One region of the Pokkaliibacter sp. MBI-7 genome, then DNA from elsewhere that is predicted to be linked to it. Evidence: predicted binding sites of a transcription regulator. Region 1 holds the regulator's gene; each other region holds the start of a gene.
What was found. The regulator FNR, encoded in region 1, switches genes on or off when oxygen is low (the NO sensors DNR and NnrR bind a similar motif). The targets are predictions, from matches to a motif close to TTGATNTANATCAA.
Positions count from the first base shown of each region.

Region 1 (7,427 bases):
GATCTCACACCGCAATCGCTGACCTGCGAGCTGAGTGATGAGCTGCAGCTGTTTGACCAGCAGGCGCTGCAACAGGATTTTGTCGAAGATACCGGGCAGGGACACAAACGAGCCGTATTTATTGTCGAAGGAATTACCTGTGCTGCCTGCATCTGGTTGCTGGAACACAGCCTCAGAAAGATACCCGGTGTAAAGCAGGCAACGGTGAACCTCACCACGCATCGCGCCACCCTCGAATGGCATCCTGATCAGGTGCTGATAAGCCACCTGCTCGGCACCTTCTACCGACTTGGCTACAAAGCGTACCCCTATCAACCCGATGCCGAGGAGGCGCGCAATATCAAGGAAAGCCGCAGTGCGTTATTCCGCCTTGGTGTCGCCGGTATCGGTATGATGCAGGTGATGATGTACGCCGTTGCCCTCTATGCTGGTGCCCTGCAGGGTATGGAAACCAAACAGGCGCAATATCTGCGGCTGATCAGTCTTATTATCACTACCCCTATCGTCTTCTATTCAGCGCAACCCTTCTTTATTGCTGCCTGGCGTGATCTGCGCAGTCGTCACCTGACCATGGACCTGCCCGTTTCCCTGGCTATCGGCATTGCCTATCTGGCCAGCCTGTGGTCAACCTTTGCAGGAGGGGGTGCAGTCTACTTTGACTCCATCACCATGTTCACCTTCCTGTTATTGCTCGGTCGCTTTGTGGAAATGCGCGCCCGCCACCGCATGGGTAAAAGCGGCAACCAGCTAAGCTCCATTCTGCCCACCAGCGCACTGCGGCTGAGCAGTGAAGGTGAACAACGTGTAGCGGCAAGAGACTTACTGGCGGGTGATCGTATTCTGGTCAAACCCGGCCAGCTGATACCCGCTGACGGCATGGTCGAGTCGGGCCATAGTACCGTTGACGAGGCCATCATTACCGGCGAATCGGTGGCTATCGCCAAAGTGCCCGGCTCTCAGGTGCTGGGCGGGGCGATGAATGTCACCAGCCCACTGACCATCAGGGTGCAGAAGGTTGCGCAATCCACACGCGCCTCTGCCATTGCCTTTCTGCTTGAGCGCGCCTTTGCAGACAAACCCCGTACCGCGATTATTGCCGACCGGGTAGCAAGCCGGTTTGTACTGGCCGTGCTGATCGTATCAGCGCTGGTAGCCATTGTATGGAGCGTGATTGATCCGACAGATGCCTTCTGGGTCACGCTGTCAGTGCTGGTGATCACCTGTCCCTGTGCACTTTCCCTGGCCACTCCCACAGCGCTGACCGCAGCAACCACAGCATTGCGTCAGCGTGGTTTTCTGATTACACGAGGGCATGTACTGGAAAGTCTGGCCAGCATCACGCATGTGGTATTCGACAAAACCGGCACACTCACGGAAGGCAAGCTTGTGCTGCACACCACTCAGCCTCTGGCTACCATGAGCGCCGCTGACTGTCGCGTGGTCGTTGCTGCACTGGAACAGGGATCGGAACACCCTATCGCCCATGCGTTCAAACCCTATCAGGAACAACTGGCAGACAACCTGCAGAATCATGTCGCCCAGGGCGTCGAAGGCAGTATTGCCGGTACTGTCTATCGCTTTGGCAAAGCAGGCTTCGCTGCCGAAAAACTGGCCGCAACGCCTGTTCCTCCCTCGGAGCAAGGCCAGTGGTTACTGCTCTGCGATGCGTATCAACCGCTGGCATGGTTTCAGCTGACCGACGCTTTGCGCCCTGAAGCCCATGAGGTGGTCAGCCAGTTATTGCAACGAGGACTTCATGTCAGCCTGCTCAGTGGTGACCAGCCAGCCCCCGTTGCAGCCGTTGCAGCACAGCTGAATATCTCAAACTGGTTTGCCGGTGTTTCACCTGAGCAGAAGCTGGAAAAAATCACAGCGCTGCAGGCTGCAGGCGAACAGGTATTGATGGTCGGCGACGGCATCAATGACGTGCTGGTTCTGGCCCAAGCTCAGACATCGGTCGCCATGAACCAGGCCACCGATCTGGCCAAAACCAGTGCTGACAGCATGCTACTGAGAGCTGACCTGCGTCTGCTGTTACAGGCCATGGAGGTTGCCCAGCAGACCCGCCGCATCATCTGGCAAAATATCGGCTGGGCGATTGGTTACAATCTGCTTGCATTACCGCTGGCAGCATCAGGAATGATTCCGCCCTATCTTGCTGCCGTCGGCATGGCCAGCAGCTCGCTGATCGTGGTGTGCAATGCCATGCGCCTCGGTCGGGACAAAAGACTCTCCGCACTTCATTCCCCCTCCCTTTCCACCCAGCCTGCGTGAATGCCATGGACATAATGTATCTGTTGATTCCCATCGCTCTGCTGTTCATCGGGCTGGCCATGTATTTCTTTTTCTGGTCTGTCAAGAGCGGGCAATATGACGATCTCGACAGTCCGGCACACCGCATTCTTTTTGATGAAGACAAAGACATGATTCCTCCTGCCCCCTACAGAGGCGAGCATGAAGAGCAGGCGCAAGCAGAAGTCTCTGACGCCAAGCATGACGACTCACGGCAGCAGCCATGATCAGTCTGGACTTGAGCGCGGCTTTTCTTATCGGCCTGATGGGGGGCATGCATTGCTTTGGCATGTGCGGGGGCATCATGACAGCGGTAGCCATACAAGCTCCCACTGCTCAACGCCTGCCTCTGACCACTGCCTACAATCTGGGCCGCATAAGCAGCTATATGCTGGCCGGTGCTGTCAGCGGGGCACTGGGTGCCACACTGGATTTACACCAGTTTCCGATATTGCGCCTGCTGGCCGCTGTAATGCTGATTCTGATGGGCCTGTATCTGGCAGGCTGGTCAACATGGCTTACCCATGTCGAACAGGCTGGCCGCGGTCTCTGGCGTTTGATCAGCCCTCTGGGCAAACGCTTGCTACCCGTCAGAAACATCCGGCAGGCGCTGGCTCTCGGCATGATCTGGGGCTGGCTGCCCTGCGGACTGGTATACAGCACCCTGACCTGGAGTCTGGCCAGTCACTCCTGGCTGGATGGTGCCCTGATTATGGGCCTGTTCGGGCTGGGGACGCTGCCAGTGATGCTCGCCACCGGCTGGTTCTCCCATAGTTTGAAAGGACTGGTGCAACAGCAGTGGTTACACCGTCTCGGGGGGATACTGATACTGCTTTGGGGCTGCTATAACCTGAGCATCACCCTGCCCTCCATGATTCATGCACTTCCTTTACATCTTTCTGTCAGCCATTGATCTGGATCATGCTGACGTGTAACTGAGCTCTCTATACTTTGCCGTGGAGCTAAACAGGAGCCAAACTGTGAGCCACGTCAATCTTTCTCCCTTACCCGACCTGCATCCTGTCTGGGTGCCTGAACTGATCAGCCGCTATGACAGCGCTGGTCCCCGCTACACCTCATACCCGACCGCTGTAGACTTTCGTACTCTGGAGGGCAACGACATCCTGCAGCATGCTGCGGCCAGTATTCGCGCTGAGGCACCGCTGTCGCTGTATTTCCACATCCCCTTTTGTGAACACGTCTGCTATTACTGCGCCTGCAACAAGGTCATTACACGTCAGCACCAGCGTGTCAGGTCCTATCTGGACAAGCTCTATCAGGAAATAGCCTTCTACGCTGAACGTTTTGCTGAAGGGCGTGTTGTTGAGCAGCTGCATTTTGGTGGTGGCACTCCCACCTTCCTGAGTGACACGGAGTTGCAGGAAGTGATGGCAGTCATCCGGCGCCATTTCACTCTGCGTGATGATGACAAGGCCGATTACTCCATCGAGATCGATCCTCGCACGGTGACTGGCGATACCCTGAAGGTATTGCGTGATCTGGGCTTCAATCGCCTGAGTTTTGGTATTCAGGACACCAATCCCGCCGTACAGGCTGCGGTTAATCGTGTACAGCCTCTCGAGCAGGTGGCCGAGTTGCTGCAACAGGCACGTCAACTGGGATTCCGCTCGATCAATTTCGATCTGATTTATGGTTTGCCATTGCAGACCCCTGACAGCTTTGCCGAAACCCTGGAAACCGTCATTGCCCTGTCGCCTGATCGGCTCTCTGTATTTAACTATGCTCATCTTCCCGATCGCTTCCGCCCTCAGCGGCATATTCGCGCTGAAGACCTGCCAACACCGCAAATGAAACTGAGCATTCTGCAACACTGTATAGAACGCCTGGATCAGGCAGGTTATCAGTACATCGGGATGGATCACTTCGCCAAGCCGGACGACGAGCTGGCTATGGCACAACGTGAAGGCAAACTGCATCGCAACTTTCAGGGCTATACCACTCGTGGTGACTGCGAGCTGCTGGCTATGGGCGCCTCGTCCATTTCGCAGGTAGGGGATACCTACTTCCAGAACATGCACGATGTGGGGCAATGGTCTGACGCTCTGGACAGTCAGGGCAACGCAATCTGTAAAGGTATTCAGCTAAGTTACGACGACCGTGTGCGCCGCGCGCTGATTACTCAGCTGATCTGTCACTTTCAGTTGGACACCGCAACCTTCAGTACAACCTGGCAGATCAACTTCAATGAGTACTTTGCAAAAGAACTCAATGCGCTCGGTGGACATATAAACGATGGTCTGATATCCATAAGCGCTGGCTCTCTGACAATATTGCCGCCAGGACGACTGCTTATCCGGTCGATCTGTATGCTGTTTGACAGCTACAGGCAAGCACAGATTGAACAGCGTTTTTCTCGGATCATTTAAGAACGCCTTCACGATCTGCCGTGCGTCAGCCACACAGCGAAGAAAAGACCTTCGGATGCGCATTTAGGATAACTAAACACCGCTTCCTCAGCTCTTTTGGCCTTGTTTGGCTTTGATTAGCAAAATCGTGAATATGTTCTGATAAGTCCGAAGACTTTTTCCTTCACCTGTGCAACCACATATAACATACTGTCACACCTGACAGTTGGTTCATTTTTTAAATTACGCGCAGGGAAACGATTATGGCTGAGCACCCCCACATGGAACCGATCATTCGTAATATCAAACAGGCTCACTGCCAGCATTGCAGCCTGAACTCTCTGTGTCTGCCGCTATCCCTGAGCTTTACCGAGATGGATCGCCTGGATGGCATCATTGATAAAAGCCGCCCACTGAAGAAAGGTGAACACCTGTTCCGTCAGGGTGACAATTTCTCATCCGTTTTTGCCGTACGCGCAGGTGCCATCAAAACCTACACGGTTACCGATGAGGGTGAAGAACAGATCACTGGTTTCTATCTTCCCAGTGAGCTGCTTGGACTGAGCGGTATTCACGAGTCACAGTACCCGGTTTCTGCCAAAGTACTGGAAACCACCACGGTGTGTGAAATCCCCTTTGAGAAGCTTGATACCCTCTCCGGGCAATTACCGGAGCTGCGGAAAAATTTGCTGCGTACCATGAGCAAAGAAATCCGTGAAGAGCAGCAAATGATGCTGTTACTGAGCAAGAAGAATGCGGATGAACGCGTAGGCACCTTCCTGGTACGTTTGTCTCAACGATTCAAACTTCGTGGTTTTTCCGCCACCCATTTCCGTTTACCCATGTCACGTAATGAGATCGGTAACTATCTGGGTCTGGCAGTAGAGACAGTGAGTCGTATCTTTACCCGCTTCCAGAAAAACGAACTGATCGCGGTTGAAGGAAAAGACATTCGTGTGATTGACCTGAGCGGCCTGTATGCCGCAGCGGGTGAGTGTGAACACGTAGAGACTCATGTACTTGCCAAGCAAGCCTGATAAGTTACAGCAGCCTGTGAGCGATGAGACTGCCGCAGAGCAGAATCTTCACGAGCAGGCAGCGGGTTTCTCAGCCAGCCAGTTTGAGGTAACCTAGGCAAGAATTATCCATTCGGTTTATTCCGGCCATCTGATCCTGCCCTGTGCAGGATTTTTACTCTCTAAGGATCAACCAACCATGGCTTTTGATGCTTCCTACGTAAAGTCAGTGATTCGGGCCCTGCCTGACTGGCCTGAGCCCGGCGTCACCTTCCGTGATATCACGCCCATTTTTAAAGATCCTAAAGCATTACGCACAGTGACTGACGGCTTTATTGAACGCTACGTTACTTCCGATATCACCCACATTGCCAGCATTGACGCACGCGGCTTTCTGGTGAGCGCCATTCTTGCTCACCAGCTCAACAAGCCCCTCATTCTGGTACGCAAAAAAGGCAAACTGCCCGGCGACACCATCAGCCAGTCCTATGACCTTGAGTACGGCAGTGCAACCCTGGAAGTACAGACTGATGCGTGTGGCCCCGGCGACAAAGTACTGATTTTTGATGATCTGATTGCCACAGGCGGCACTCTGATTGCCGCCTGCTCGCTCGTGCAACGTTTGGGCGGCAGCGTCAGTGAAGTTGCTTCCATCATCGACCTGCCAGGCTTGCAGGGCTCACAGAGGCTGCAAGATTCCGGCGTGTCAGTATTCTCTCTGATTGCATACTGATGCTGAGCTCGTTCCGGATGCCGGAACGAGCCTTTTCAAGAACCAGCTCATCACTTTTAGCCGCCAACGTTGATGCGTATCAGCTGACCCTTCCCAGCTAAATTGCACAGCTCCCTTCGATACAGTACGATGTTGCAAGATGTAACCGGGCACAGAGTACTGACAGTATCCTCTGAAAATCCTTTGTCTCCAGACTCTGCTGTTTGAGGAGAACGTTGTTTGAATAGCGCCACTCAGCCAAACGCCACCCATGGCATGACACCAGAAACGCTGGAAATGATGAAAAGGAATGCCTCTGGCGCGGCGAAAGTCCTTAAAGCACTGGCTAATGAAAGCCGTCTTCTTATTTTGTGCTATCTGGATGGCAAAGAGCTTTCGGTGACGGAACTCAATACCTGCCTTGACCTAAGTCAGTCAGCACTGTCACAGCATCTGGCTGTGTTGCGCCGGGATGGGCTGGTCAAAACCCGGCGAGAATCCCAGACCATTTACTACTCACTGTCCGGTGATGTTGCCAGTCAGATTATCCGCACACTTCACGACATCTATTGCCCTGAGATGTAGACAGACGGAAGCCCGGCTTCTCTTCCACATGGGTGCGTCAACCTGACGACATCATCCTAATGATAAGCGATGGAACTGCCAGTCTTCTTGAGGTGGGTTAAGAGGCAAGCGCATATCTACCACCTCTTCTTCGGCGTTGTAGGAATTCTGAAAGCCAAGTGACTTGGCCAGCTTCTGCATGCCCAGATTCGTCGGCAACGTTGACCCCACCAACTGCAACGTGCCCCGGCTGCGGCAATACTCGGTGATCTTATTCATCAACAACCGCCCTAACCCTTCTCCCTGCATGTCATCCCGGATCACGATCGAAAACTCCGCAGTAACGTTATCCGGATCGGTGATGGCACGCACCACGCCCAGTGTCTCGTACTCATAACTCTGATCTTGCTTCAGTGCGGTCGCGATAAAGGCCATCTCCCGGTCGTAGTCAATCTGTGACCAGTTTGCCAGCTCAGA
Region 1 is NZ_JARVTG010000002.1:403,129-410,555, reverse strand. It holds gene QCD60_RS21520 (heavy metal translocating P-type ATPase) at 1-2,274, shown strand, start outside; gene ccoS (cbb3-type cytochrome oxidase assembly protein CcoS) at 2,289-2,519, shown strand; gene QCD60_RS21510 (sulfite exporter TauE/SafE family protein) at 2,516-3,205, shown strand; gene hemN (oxygen-independent coproporphyrinogen III oxidase) at 3,273-4,679, shown strand; gene fnr (fumarate/nitrate reduction transcriptional regulator Fnr) at 4,922-5,695, shown strand; gene QCD60_RS21495 (adenine phosphoribosyltransferase) at 5,874-6,407, shown strand; gene QCD60_RS21490 (metalloregulator ArsR/SmtB family transcription factor) at 6,663-6,971, shown strand; gene QCD60_RS21485 (bifunctional acetate--CoA ligase family protein/GNAT family N-acetyltransferase) at 7,023-7,427, opposite strand, start outside.

Region 2 (7,427 bases), on a different contig from region 1:
GGAATATCCGGAGTACTCTTGGCTTCACCGCCAATCGAACCTCCCGGGCTTTTCTCCCGCCGTGTAACCTTCTGCGAAGGTCGACCGCTCTCGGACCAGACGTCTTCTCCCGAAGACCGGAACCCTAGCGATCCATTGCTGAATCAAATTGTCAGGCAGTTCCATCTGCCAAGAGTACTGCCCGTCAGGCTGGCATCCAGCCGTCAGGGTTAATCGGTACTGCGTTTACTACACAAACTTGAATACAAGATCCGGGCCACAGTGGCTAAGCCTCTGTATTTTCAGGATTTACCTCTGTTTTTCGCACACAGCTCAAGGCGATTGTGCACCGCAACTGACTGCCCCCGGTGATACCACGCACGATCAGAGTGCAAGTAGCCATGCAGGAAAAGCAGCGCATATACGTCGCTAACTGCCGTCTATCTGCAGCGAAAATGCTGCCTGGCAACAGAAACTATTTTTATCGCCGGGGATTGCCGCCAGCGCTGACCTCGCTTTCAATAGAGGGCTTCTTCACTTTCAGGTTGCCAGGAAAATGGATTTCCCACGCTTACATACCACTCCCACTGCACGCCGCAGCAAACGGCTGGGTGCCTTGCTATCAGGCGGACTGCTGGCCGCAGGCTGCACGCTGGTGCAGGCAGACGATGGCACGGCAGCACAATGTCAGGCACAGATCACCACCCTGATGTCGCTGCCGGTGCTGGATGGCACCGAGACCTTCGAGCCACGGCTCTACCACCCCAGCCCCGATCTGGTGTATGCCCAGTATTCGGTGGAGCTGGGCGATACCCTGCTGGAAGTCAGCATTGATCCGCAGAACAACACCCTGACCCGCTGGACACTGGCAGCCGGTGAAGAGGAAGACGTCAGGCACTACCAGCTGAGTTGCGATGAAAACGGCCGCTTCAGCGGTGATGGCGTGGAAGGCATGGCAGTGGATGGCGGTCTGCTGCTGTACGAAGCCAAAGCCGGTGATGACAGCATTCCTGATGATCTGGCCCTGTTTTATGCCAAAGATCACTGAGGCAACGATCACAGGCAGGGTCGCCTGAGGCCAGCACCAGTCTGCAGCTGGCCGGTACGGTGCTGAACAGGTTAAACTTTGTACACATCGCCATCGGCCAGCTTCCCGCCGTGCAGATAGCGACTCCTTCGCTCTTCAGGGTTGAGCTGATATGCAGTTAAAAAGCTTTACCGACCTGTCACTGCGCACCTTGCTGTATGTAGGGATGCAGGGTGAAAAACTGAGCACCATCGGCGAAATTGCCGACTTCTTTCATATCTCCAAAGAACATCTGCGCAAAGTCGTCCATCGTCTTTCTTCTCTGGGTTATCTGCACACCAGCCGCGGCATCCACGGTGGCATGCAACTGGCCATGGCAGCCGGGCAGATTCGTCTGGGCAAGGTAGTGGCACTGATGGAAGAAGACATGTCGATCATCGACTGTGAAGGCAGGCAGTGCACCCTGACCGGCCGCTGCAGGCTGAAGGGAGTGCTGATGCAGGCACAGCAGGCCTTTCTGGCGGTGCTCGATCAGTACACCCTGGCCGATGTGCTCAGTGACCCGCTGCTGCAACAACAGTTACGCATCGAGCTGCACGCCGTCAGCTGACCGGCCGTCAGGACAGCACACAGACAGGGCACCGCAGAGAATCCCTATTCTCAGCGGTGCTGCTGGTCAGCCTCACTGCAGCGGGCTGCCCTCGATGGTCTGCCTGAGGCCGGCGAGAATATTGACGCCGCTTTCCTGAGCCAGCTCGTCATACCATTCCTGCGTCTTGTCCGGATCGGTACCGTGCGTCGTATCACAGCGTTTGCGTGCCCGCAGCACAATACCGGCCACCCGCTCCAGCCGTTCTGCCTCATACTGCTGCAGCGCCGCCGCTACATCCCCGTCAAACTGCTCCAGACAGTTCATCAGCACCCAGGCATCCTCCATGGCCTGACAACCGCCCTGCCCCAGATCCGGCGTCATCGAATGGGCCGCATCGCCCAGCAGCACCAGCCGCCCCTTGACCAGCCTGTCGAGCGGGTCCACATCATGAATCTCCACCCGTGCGACCCGCTCCGGGTCGATACGCTCAATCAGCGTCTGCACCGGTTCCGCCCAGCCGGCAAAGTGCTGACGCAGTTCATCGCGATAGTGGCTGCGCTGGTTGGCCGTGCCCTTGGGCAGCGGCACATCGAAGAAGAAATAGAATTCGTCATTACCCATGGGCATCAGCGATACCCGCTTGTGTTCACCAACAAACTGCTTCCATTCATGAGCATCGGCCAGATCCGCCGACACCGGCACCCGGCCATTCCAGTTCACATAACCACGGTATTCCCGTTCGCTGTCGAACCCGGCCACCTCGGTGCGCAAACGTGAATGAGTGCCATCGGCCGCCACCAGCAGATCAGCGCGCACGGTGTCACCCGTGCTCAGGGTGACATCGATACCCGTGGCATCCTGCGCCACCTGCTCACAACTGACACCGAGGGTGATGTGCTCCCTGCCGACGGCCTCCAGCAGCAGTTCCTGCAGCACGGCACGGGCAATCGGCCGGGCTGGCTGCTGCACCTGCTGATACAGCGGCTCCAGACTGAAGCGGGTCAGGGTCTGCCCATGCAGGTCCTGATAACTCATGCTGCGCATATCACCGCTGACCGCTTCGATCTGCTCCTTCAGCCCCAGCGCATTGAGAATCTTCACACCGTTTGACCAGATAGAGATGGCAGCGCCCACCGGCGCCAGTTCCGCCACCCGCTCATAGACATGGACCCGGTGACCGGCTTTCTGCAGGGCAAGGGCGGCGGTTAATCCACCCATGCCCGCGCCTGCGACAACAATGTTGAGTGCTTGCATAGGGAGCATTCCTGACAGTTAAGTAATCTCTGCCCCCTCTCAAGCAAAAAACTAACCAAGTAGTCAGAAATCATAAAATTGACCAGAAGCCCCGTAATATCAGGCATCTGGCGTTCTTTATAAGGAGGATTAGGAGAGACACGGGCAATAGCCTATGCCCCGAATTGGGGAATAATGCCCGGCACGGGGCCGTAATGGGGCAGCCGTGCTGCGGTGATCACCACAACACGGCGCGGAATAAAGAGAGGAAAAATGGGTGCCGTCAGAGCAGACGGCACACCGGCTCAGCGCACCTGCCCTTTGATGCAGATGCCACCCACCCAGCGCTCACCGTAGAACAGCTCACGAAAATCACGTTTGCCTCGCAGTACGGCCACTCCGGTCTCGGTCAGAAAGATGGGATAACTGGGCCAGCCCCGCTCAGGGTCGCCCTTACCCGGCTCCAGCACAAACAGCGGCTCGCGGGTCTGCTGCAGCTGACGAATGACATACCAGAACATCAGATCACCCAGAAACGGCAGTGGTTCAAGCTGCCGCATCAGCACCGAAAATACCCGGCCCACGGTATCGGCACCGTAGTCGGCCATGGCCTGCAGGGCCAGATGCTCGGTCAGCCCAAGGCCATTGAAGCCGGAGGGTAACTCACGCAGATGGCGCTGCAGGGCACGTTGCATCGGCAGGACCGGCGACGTTTCCGCCGCAGCGAGGGCCTGCAGCGCGGCCGGTTCAGGCTGACACAGCGCCCGCCATACCTGCCGCCCCAGCTGCAGATGAGTACGCCCCAGCGGCACCCGCTGGTTATGCCACAGCCAGGTCAGCAGTTCAGGTGTCAGCTGCCCCAGCCCGATAAAATCCGGCACCCCCGGCACCTGCTCAACACAGATCAGCTCCAGCTGCACCTTCGGTTGCAGCCGCAGCAGCTGGTCCAGCAAAAAGGCCAGAATCAGCTGGTCGTAACTGTCGTGTTCAAACCACAGCACCACCTGCTGATAGTCTTCCAGCCGCTGCAGCACGGCATATTCGCCCTGCAGACGCGCGAGGGCATCCGCCGGCTCCAGCTCATAGGCACGGGCGATGAAGTCGGCGCGGTTGTGGATAAATTCAGGTAGCGGCAGATCGGCCAGCGGCCCCTGACAGAAGGGGTCGGCAAACTGCTGGAAATCACCGATAAAACCCGCCAGCTGCAGGCTCTGGCGAATGTCCTCGCCACAGCGCAGATGCAGGGTATGGCGACCATCAGGCGCAGTATCAGGCTGATGGGCCAGCTGCCCGATATGCGCTTTCATCCGTGCCCAGCTGGCAAAGCCATTCTCGCGGGCAATCACCCACTGGGCATCCGCCAGCTGTGGATAAAAGCCATGATCGTAGCGCGGGTGATGCTGTTGAAAACGCTGCACCGCAGGTGCCTGATCCTGGTGATAGGCCCGCAGCAACTCTCTGGCGCGCTTCTTCTGCTGCTCAAGATTCAGCCGCCCGTTGAACCAGGTGCGCTGGTAAGGCGATGGTGCCGCTGTATCACTCACAGACGGACGCTCGGTATCCGGCATACGACTCCTCCTGCAGCCTTGCTGCATTATGCCTGTGTCCGCCCTTCAGGCCAGAAATCGTATGGAAGTGAAGAGGTTATCCAACCGGGCGCAGCCCTTTTCGCGAACGTGAACGCTGGTAAGCGCCGGTCAAGGATAGCGACCTGCCGCCGTGCTGCCAACCCGCCCGGCCAGCAACGAGTGCCTCAGCCTGCGCATTCCGCCAAAGCTCGCCATGCCTGACCCAGATCAACATGCTGGTAATAAGGGCAACATAGTCTCTTCCGCAGTTGCACAATAACTGCCTGATATTCGTCTAAGCTCAAACACAGCAACCGTTCAGCAGGCGGCTGTCCCGGCACTTCCCAGAAGCTGTTCACTATCCCGCGACCCGCTCATACCCGGCATAATCCCTGCCAGGCGTGTACAGCAAGTCAGGGCGAGGGGGAACAGGGGAAACCTGTCAAGTCAGTGAGGATCCCATGGATACCATCAGCAAACCCCGCCCCCGGGCAGGCACTACCGCCGCCCCGCCACCGCTTAACACTGCCAGCGGCCAGCCGCTCTGGCACGCGCTGGATGCCGACACGGCGCTACAGCAGCTGCACAGCCAGCGCAGTGGGCTGGGCCACAGCGATGCCGCCGAACGGTTACAGCAATACGGCGCCAACGTGCTGACGCCACCTGCTACCGACTCCATGCTCAAACGCTTCCTGCTGCAGTTTCACAACGTGCTGATCTACGTGCTGCTGGTCGCTGCGGTGGTCAGTGTCGGCCTCGGCCACTGGATCGATGGCTCGGTGATCTTTGCCGTAGTGCTGATCAATGCGCTGTTCGGCCTGCTGCAGGAAGGCAAGGCCGAGAAGGCACTGGCGTCAATCCGCACCCTGCTGCATATCACCACGGCGGTCATGCGCGGCGGGCAGCGCGAATCCGTCGACGCCGAACAGCTGGTACCCGGCGATATCGTGCTGCTGGAGTCAGGCGACAAGGTGCCGGCTGACATCCGCCTGTTCGAGGCTATCAATCTGCGCGCGCAGGAAAGCGCCCTGACCGGCGAGGCCAACAGCGTCAGCAAACAGGCACACGCAGTAGAGCCTCTGGCGCCACTGGCCGAGCGCAGCTCCATGTTGTTCGCCGGTACGCTGATTACGCAGGGCCGCGCCCGCGGAGTGGTAGTCAGCACCGGCGACCACACTGAGCTTGGGCAGATCGGCACCCTGCTGCGTGACGTGGAAACCCTGTCCACGCCCCTGACCCGGCAGATGGCTGCACTGGGCCAGACCCTGACCATCGCCATTCTGGCCATCACCGCGCTGGTGTTCCTGTTCGGCTGGCTGTGGCGTGACTACCCGCTGAGCGAACTGTTCATGTCCAGCGTCGGTCTGGCGGTGGCCGCGATTCCTGAAGGTCTGCCGGCCATCATCACCATTACCCTGGCCATCGGCGTGCAGCGTATGGCCCTGCGCAACGCGATCATCCGCCGCTTACCGGCGGTGGAAACCCTCGGTGCCGTCTCGGTGATCTGCTCCGACAAGACCGGTACCCTCACCCGCAATGAAATGACCGTGCAGAGCCTCTGCCTGCAGGAAGGCCTGATCGACGTTTCCGGTTTGGGTTATCAGAGCGAGGGAGAATTCAGCCTGCACGGTCAGCCGCTGACGCCTGTGCAGCAGCAGGAAGTGCAGCATCTGGCGCTGGCCGCCCTGCTCTGTAACGATGCCCGCTTTGATACCCGTGCTGATCCCTGGCGCCTGCACGGTGATCCTACAGAAGGCGCCCTGCTGGCACTGGCGGCTAAGGCAGGCTGGCAGCACGGCGATTGCATGGCGCGGCATCCACGTACCAGCGAAATCCCCTTTGAGTCCGAGCACCGCTACATGGCGACGCTGCATCACCCGCGCAGCGCCGATGACGAGCTGAGTGAGGCGGTGCTGCTACCGCGGCTGCTGGTCAAGGGCGCGCCCGAGCGGGTGCTGGCCATGTGCTCACAGGTGCGCAGCCACAGCGGCCATCAGGCACTGGATATGGACAGCTGGAAGCGCGCAGTGGAGCGGCTGGCGGCGCGGGGTCAGCGGGTGCTGGCCATCGCGGAAAAGCCTCTGCCGGAAAATCACCCCCGTGCCGGGCTGGAGCATGACCACCTGACCGGACTGACCCTGCTGGGGCTGGTCGGTATTGCCGATCCGCTGCGTGAAGAAGTACGTAAAGCGGTGGCGGATTGCCATGCCGCGGGCATCCGTGTGGTGATGATTACCGGTGACCATGCCAGCACCGCCCTGGCGATCGGCAGTGAACTGCAGCTGGGTGATGAACATCAGCTACTGACCGGCAGCATGCTGGACCAGCTCAGCGATGCCGAGCTGGAAAAGCTGATCGACGATACCCGGGTAGTGGCCCGCGCCAGTCCGGAACACAAGCTGCGCCTGATTCAGGCCCTGCAGGCCAGAGGACGGATCGTGGCCATGACCGGCGATGGGGTCAATGATGCTCCGGCGCTGAAACGGGCCGATGTCGGCGTGGCGATGGGTATGAAAGGTACTGAAGCGGCCAAGGAAGCGGCAGAGATGGTGCTGGCTGACGACAACTTCAGCTCCATCCGCGATGCGGTGGTGGAAGGTCGTACCGTTTATGACAACCTGCGCAAGGCACTGGTTTTTATCCTGCCGACCAACGGGGGTGAAGCACTGGTGCTGATTGCCGCCATCCTGCTCGGCATCACCCTGCCCATGACACCGGTGCAGATTCTGTGGGTCAACATGATCACCGCCGTTACCCTGTCACTGGCACTGGCCTTCGAGCAAAGCGAAACAGGGATTATGCAGCGGCCACCGCGCCCGGCCACAGAGCCGCTGCTCAGTCGCTTTCTGATCTGGCGGGTGGTGCTGGTGTCGGTGCTGCTGGCCTGCGCCAGCCTGCTGCTGTTCCAGCTGGCCCTGAGCCAGTATCACGATCTGGCGCTGGCCCGCACCGTCGCGGTCAATGCACTGGTCGCCGGTGAAGCGCTGTATCTGCTCAACTGCCGCTCACTGCGCCGCTCTACGCTGTC
Region 2 is NZ_JARVTG010000001.1:3,158,558-3,165,984, reverse strand. It holds guanidine-I (ykkC/yxkD leader) riboswitch at 39-139, opposite strand; gene QCD60_RS14135 (hypothetical protein) at 536-1,027, shown strand; gene QCD60_RS14130 (Rrf2 family transcriptional regulator) at 1,179-1,616, shown strand; gene hpxO (FAD-dependent urate hydroxylase HpxO) at 1,689-2,852, opposite strand; gene QCD60_RS14120 (DUF1835 domain-containing protein) at 3,137-4,399, opposite strand; gene QCD60_RS14115 (HAD-IC family P-type ATPase) at 4,861-7,427, shown strand, end outside.
Region 2: QCD60_RS14115 (HAD-IC family P-type ATPase) is a predicted target of FNR. The motif match lies at 4,618-4,631, and genes of this name have one in related genera.

Region 3 (7,427 bases), on a different contig from region 1:
TGTTCGCAATAGCAGATGCATCTACACCGCCGTTGGCGTTAGAAGCGCCAGCGCCATAGGTAGAATTATCGTTCTGGCCCATACCTGCATCGGTAGTTTTGCCAGATGAGCTACAACCGGCCAACCAAGCCAAAGACAGGCCCAGAGCTACGGCTTTGCTAACAGCAGACAGTTTCATTTGGATCTCTCCAGTATCACCAAAAGTTAATGGCAGTTTACTTACGAATTGTCAGCTCCAACTCGGAACACCTAACTGATTAGTTCAGGAATGGTGACCAAGCAGGCTCACGTACATCGCCCGTGGCATCGGGCAAGCGATATTTGAAACGCCCATCCATGGAAACCACTGACAGCACACCCCGTCCCCCCTCCTTAGTGGCATAGATCACCATCGTACCGTTAGGAGCAATACTTGGAGACTCATCCAGTGTTGTATCTGTCAATGAGAAAACTCTTCCGTTCTGCAGATCAGTCACTGCAACGTGGAAGTTGGCTCCGCGCGACTCTCTGTGCACGGTTACCAGGAAACGACCGTCAGCACTCAACTTTCCTTTGGCATTGTAGTTACCAACAAAAGTTAGCCTTTGTACGTCCTTAGTAAACACATTCATCTTATAAATCTGTGGCTGGCCACCGCGATCAGAAGTAAAGATCATACTCTGTCCGTCAGGCATCCAGCTCGGCTCAGTGTCGATTGCAAAATGGTTGGTCATTCGCTCCAACTGCAGCGTTTGCAAGTCAAACGTATAGATCTCAGGGTTACCGTCTTTAGACAACACAAGTGCCAGCTTACGGCCATCAGGTGACCAGCTCGGTGCGCCATTCAGCCCCGGGAAAGATTTAAGACGCTGACGCTGCCCGGTAGACAGGTCCTGGATATAAATTGCTGGGCGGCTTGTCTCAAAAGAAACATAGGCGAGACGTTTACCATCGCGTGACCACGCCGGAGACAGAATGGGCTCTCCAGATTCCAGAATTGTCCGCGGACGTGCACCATCTGCATCCGCAACGATCATACGGTAACTACCTTTGCCACCACCAAATTGCTGGGCGGAAACATAGGCAATACGCGTAGAGAAAGCACCACGAATACCTGTCAATTTTTCATAAATCTGATCACTGATGTAGTGAGCAATATCACGCAGATTGTTCATACCGCCATTTACCTGACCGGACAGCACTCTCTGCTCACGTAAAACGTCATACAACTCAAATTCAGCATGATATTGACCGCCCGCCTGGGACAGTCGACCAATCACCAGATAGTCCTGTTTCAGAATGGACCAGTCGCGGTAGAAAATCTGACTCTGGTCATGTGGCCAGTTCAGCATCTTGCCTCTGTCCAGAGGATTGAACTGACCGCTACGCTGCAGGTCAGCTCCGACTATCTGGGCAATATCGTCGTTCAATGGCTGTCCTTGCCACTGAAAGGGAACAACCGCGATAGGTGTCGGGTTGTCCATACCCTTAGTAATTTCAATTGTCAGCTCAGCACGAGCCATACTGGCAAAGCAAAGAGCAACAAGCCCCAGCCACAACTTCTTCCACATAGCTACACCTACTTTTGCAAAGTCAGTTCCAGCCACCACCGCAATCCATACTTATCGAGCAGGTTTGACAGGTTGAGCCCCGATCACTACCAGTACACCCTGCTACAATCTTAGATCACTAGGATTGAAGCACAGGTTAAAGCTACGGAAATTAGACTCAAATGCACTTCTGTCTAGCTTCTGCAACTCATCAAACTCGACCACCTTCCAGACCGCATTAACAGCACTCTGGTCAAAAGCCGTGTTGCCACTGGAGTTAATCACCTTTACATCCACAACCTTGCCACTATCAATAAGGTTGATGCGCAACACTACAACCATGTCATTACGAGCCGATGGCGGACGTGTCCATGCGCGACTCACCATTTCGTTGATGTAAGCCATCGCATCAGTCACTGACGCATCATCGCTGGACTCAGCGGTATTGAGCTCATCTTCGAGCGCTTTATCCAACTCCTGCTGACGCTTGGCTTGATCTGCTTTGCGCTTGGCGTCATCGGCTTTCTTTTTATCTTCCGCAGCCTTTTTCTTTGCTGCTTCATCTGCTTTCTTCTTGGCATCAGCCTGCTTTTTAGCTTCGGCGTCTGCCTTGGCTTTTGCATCAGCTGCAGCTTTGGCCTTGGCGTCTGCTTCAGCTTTTGCTTTCGCCTCCGCATCAGCTTTCGCTTTGGCCGCCTGATCAGCCTTCAACTTAGCATCAGCTTCAGCTTTCTTACGCGCATCCGCTTCAGCCTGCTTTTTAGCTGCTTCATCCGCTTTACGCTGAGCATCTTCCGCAGCCTGCTTTTTAGCCTGATCTGCAGCTGCCTGGGCCTTCTTCTTCTCTTCAGCCACTTTTTCAGCTTCAGCCTCAGCTTTTTCCTGAGCTTGCTGCTGAGCCTTCTGCTGATCTTCTAACTCTCGTTTGGCCTGCTCTTCAGCCGCACGCTTTTCATCTTCAATACGCTGCGTTTCTTCAGCTTTGTGCTTTTCCTGCTCAACATCCTTGGCTTTGTCTGCCAAGCGCTGCTTGTCTGGTTGCTTTTTCGACTTACCCTGGCTTAGAGCCTTGAGATCAATCACCTCTGCCTTGACATAGCGAGGCGTCATTTGTTGTGGACGAGACTCATAAGTAAAAGCCCAGTTCACTACAAAGGCACCGATAATCAAGACATGCAGAAGGATTGCCAGGACAGTAGGCGTGAAATACGAACGGCTAGAAAATATCCTCACAGTATCAGGGCTCTGTCACCAGACCTACAGTTCCTGCTCCAGCCTCCTGCAAAGCCACCATCAGCTCCACTACCTGGCTATAAGCGACCTTTTTATCCCCTCTCACCAACACCTTGGTCTTTGGTTGCTGAGCGAGGATTTTACCTACCTGTTCCTGAATCAGAGGCAAGCCAACAGGATCGGTGTCCTTACCTCCATGACTGAGAAAATAGAGGCCATCAGCATTTACAGTAACGACTATCGGCTCCTGATTTTGCTCAGTTTCCACAGGATCTGCCGGCGCCTTGGGAAGCTCAACAGAGATACCCTGAGTCAGCATGGGCGCTGTGACCATAAAGATAACCAACAGCACCATCATTACGTCGATATAGGGTACTACGTTCATCTCCGCGTTAAGGCGGCGCTCACGACGTGCCATAACGCTTAACCATCCATTGTGTGAAGTTTGCGATAAAGAATCGCACTGAACTCATCAGCGAACGTTTCGTAATGATTGAGCAGACGATCAACCTGGGCACTATAACGGTTGTAGGCTACCACAGCCGGGATGGCTGCAAACAAGCCAATCGCGGTTGCGATCAACGCTTCAGCAATGCCGGGCGCAACCGTTGCCAGAGTTGCCTGCTGCACATTGGAGAGGCCGATAAACGCATTCATGATTCCCCACACTGTACCGAACAGACCAATGTATGGGCTTACAGAACCCACAGTAGCCAGGAAGGGTAAATGAATTTCCAGTTTATCCTGCTCTTTGGATACAGCGACTTTCAACGCACGCTGCACACCCTGCATGACAATTTCAGGGTCGACGCCAGGCTGCTGACGCATGCGAGAGAACTCTTTGATACCTGATGAGAAAATATTTTCCACACCATTATCCGGATCCTGATTAGCCGCCACTTCGCGGTATAGACGACTCAGATCCATTCCGGACCAGAAGCGATCTTCAAATTCAACCAGAGCCTTACGTGAGCTGCCAAGAACAGCACGCCTCTGGAATATAACTATCCAGGAAAGGCAAGATGCCAGAAGCAAGGCCAACATCACGATCTGAACCAGTACGCTCGCATTAGATACGAGACCCCATACCGACATATGCTGTTCGGCCACTCAATGATCTCCTGGGATTAAAAAGGAAATGTAAGACTAAAGGATTTACCCGATGATGAATACAGGCTGTCATTTTGCAGCCGCAATAATTTTTTTCAAATTATTACGTCATAGTACCTTGGTACCAGAGCGCGCAAAGCATAGAGAGTGATGCATCAAAAGAAAAGAGGGGGAATAGCCAATATTTTTTGCCTGTGATGATCATTTTTTTTGTCATAACATGCACACTGATTGCAATATTTTGTCAAAGGTTGACTAAGCAGCCTCTCAGGTTCAATGTCCGCACCGCAGCACTGACACACACCGTACTCCCCTTCCTCAATCAGCTCGAGCGCCTCCTGCACCTGTCTTAACTCCAACATACAATCTTTAACAGAGGCTAATTGAAAGCCAGCTTTGCTACTTACATACCCCTCAAGATCAGACTCCAGACCTGTAAGCTGCCTTATCAGCAGTCGATACCTGTCCAGCAAGGAGCGCTGCAGATCCAGGATATGGGAGGTTGTCAGTCCAGCCATCTTCGTCTTCCCCAACGAAATAGTGACAACCTAGTCTACTGATCACCTCTGTTCTGGCGTTGATTTAGATCAGTCATCCCTAGCGACCACAACCATACCTGACAGCAACAAACATACAGGCTGACAAAAGCTTTTGCTTAATACTCGCCCATTCAGCCAGCTGGCGGCCTCTCCAGACCGAAATGCTGATAGGCACGATCCGTCGCCATTCGCCCACGAGCAGTCCGAATAATAAATCCCTGCTGAATCAGGTAGGGCTCAAGTACATCTTCAATGGTGTCGCGCTCTTCACTGATCGCAGCAGCCATACTATCAACACCCACCGGCCCACCAGAGAAGTGCTCGATCATGGTCAGCAATAGCCTTCTATCCATATGATCAAACCCTTCCCTATCCACATTCAGCATATCCAACGCCTGCTCTGCAACTACGCCGGATATCTGACCATCGTGCCGGACCTCAGCAAAATCCCGCACTCGTCGTAGCAGCCGGTTGGCGATACGCGGCGTTCCACGGGAACGGCGCGCGATCTCAAACGCTCCCTGCTCCTCGATTTGCACTCCCAAGAGCGACGCAGAACGAGTAACAATATGAGTCAGATCCTTTACGTTATAAAACTCAAGACGTTGAACTATTCCAAAGCGATCACGCAAAGGAGAGGTCAGCAACCCTGCCCGAGTAGTAGCACCAATCAAGGTAAAGGGCGGGAGATCCAGTTTAATGGAGCGCGCTGCAGGCCCCTCACCGATCATAATATCCAGCTGATAGTCCTCCATGGCGGGATAGAGCACTTCTTCTACTGCAGGACTCAAGCGATGAATCTCATCGATAAATAACACATCCATCGGCTCAAGATTGGTCAGAAGCGCAGCAAGATCACCTGCTCGCTCCAACACCGGCCCAGAAGTGGTGCGTATGTTTACGCCCATTTCATTGGCAATAATATTGGCCAGTGTTGTTTTACCCAAACCTGGCGGACCAAACACTAACGTATGATCCAATGCCTCTGGCTGATTAGTAGCAGCCTGACGCTTCTTCGCTGCCTGGATAAAAATTTCCATCTGTTCGCGAACCGGCTGCTGCCCAACGTAATCAGCCAGCGTTTTTGGACGAATCGCCCGATCCTGCCAGTCCTCTCCCTGCTTCGGAGCAGGACTTATAAAGCGATCAACTTCTATCATGCAATTCTCGCCTAACTCGCCAACGGCATATCAATCCAAACTCACGCAACATTCGACTCAGCGACCCACCATGGACTTCAATGCCAGCTTAAGCAGACTTTCAACACTGACACCCTGTCCACTCAGCTCTTTATCTGCCTGCATGACTGCCTTACTCGCTTCAGCAGGCTTATAACCCAATGCCAGTAGAGCTTGCTCTGCCTCAAGGCGAACGTCTGCAACTGCAGGAGCGCCAGGAAGCACTCCACCCGTCAATGTAAAGTCCGCAATGTCACTCCCCTGCCAGGAGCCCAACCGGTCACGTAACTCAACCAGCAGTCTTTCAGCTGTCTTTTTACCAACACCGGGCACCTTGATTAAGCGTGCAATATCACCCTCCGCAACACTGCGCACCAGCTCTTTCACTTCAAGAGATGAGAGAATGGCTAACGCCAGCTTCGGACCAACACCATTTGCTTTGATCAGGATACGAAAAACATCACGCTCACCGCGATCGATAAATCCAAACAGGTGATGCGCATCCTCACGAATAACCTGGTGAGTAAACAGAACGACTTTCTTTCCTCGTTCAGGCAAGCGAAAGTGAGTTTGCATACTGGCTTCAACTTCATAGCCTACCCCCCCCACATCCAACAACAGTGCCGGTGGAGCTTTCTCCAGCAGTACACCTTCAAGGCGCCCGATCATTTTGCTTCTCCATATGTTGACTCAGGTCCGGGGCAGGGTCCGCATGAAACGGGGCAAACACAGATCCCAGCGCAGCGCTGCCAGACGCAATATCAACACAACCAGCATCGCCAACCATGGAAATACGCGCTCATCCAGCCCCCAGGCCTGTAAAACGAGATACACAACCGCACCCACAATGGCAGCCGTAGCATAAATTTCTCTATGAAAAATCAAGGGAATTTCATTTGCCAGTAAGTCGCGAATCACACCACCGACACAGCCTGTCATGACAGCGGTCACTATAACGATAAGCGGTGAAAACCCCATGTGCGCCGCCTGATCAGCACCCAGCACGGTAAAAACCGCCAGCCCGATAGCATCCGCTACTGCCAGCGCCCCAACGGGGAAGCACCAAAAACGCGTGAACATAAAGGTAAAGGTGCCGCCCGCCAAAGCCAGCCAGATGTAGGTATTATCCTTTACCCAGTTAACCGGCAGGTTTCCCATCAGCAGATCTCGTAATGTCCCCCCTCCCGTCGCGGTTACTATCGAAAATACCAGCACACCGAAAAGGTCGAGGCTCTTTTCTTCACCACGCAGGGCACCAGCCATGGCAAAAACGACTATGCCGAAATAGTCCAGAGACTGCAGAATAACCTCCGCGCTCACCCACGCACCCTCCCTGTATATGAACGAAGCTGCTGCTCCTGAATACGAGTCACTGAGGCAGAACGATGGGCATGGCAAATGGCGATACCCAAAGCATCCGCAGCATCCGCCTGAGGCAAGCCCGGCAATTTCAGCAAGGCCATTACCATATGCTGGACCTGCACCTTGTCAGCGGAACCTTTGCCGACCACAGCCTGCTTTACTTCCTTGGCTGCATATTCCGCCACAGTCAGACCATGACTGGCCAACGTGACAATAGCCACACCTCGCGCCTGCCCCAACTTAAGAGCAGAATCGGCATTGCGTGCCATAAATACTCGCTCTATCGCTGCCTCATCAGGTTTATGCCAGGCAACGAGTTCATGCAATGCATCCTGAATCTGTTTGAGGCGAAGAGGTAATCCCTCAGCGGTGATTCGTACACAGCCGCTGGCAACATAACTTAGCCGCCCCGCCTCGAAGCGAATAACACCATATCCAGTAATGCGAGAGCCGGGATCAATCCCGATAATAACGGA
Region 3 is NZ_JARVTG010000001.1:228,831-236,257, forward strand. It holds gene pal (peptidoglycan-associated lipoprotein Pal) at 1-178, opposite strand, end outside; gene tolB (Tol-Pal system beta propeller repeat protein TolB) at 258-1,550, opposite strand; gene tolA (cell envelope integrity protein TolA) at 1,653-2,762, opposite strand; gene tolR (protein TolR) at 2,767-3,180, opposite strand; gene tolQ (protein TolQ) at 3,186-3,857, opposite strand; gene QCD60_RS01195 (TraR/DksA C4-type zinc finger protein) at 4,028-4,390, opposite strand; gene ruvB (Holliday junction branch migration DNA helicase RuvB) at 4,543-5,571, opposite strand; gene ruvA (Holliday junction branch migration protein RuvA) at 5,629-6,258, opposite strand; gene QCD60_RS01210 (trimeric intracellular cation channel family protein) at 6,280-6,909, opposite strand; gene ruvC (crossover junction endodeoxyribonuclease RuvC) at 6,906-7,427, opposite strand, start outside.
Region 3: QCD60_RS01195 (TraR/DksA C4-type zinc finger protein) is a predicted target of FNR. The motif match lies at 4,450-4,463, and genes of this name have one in related genera.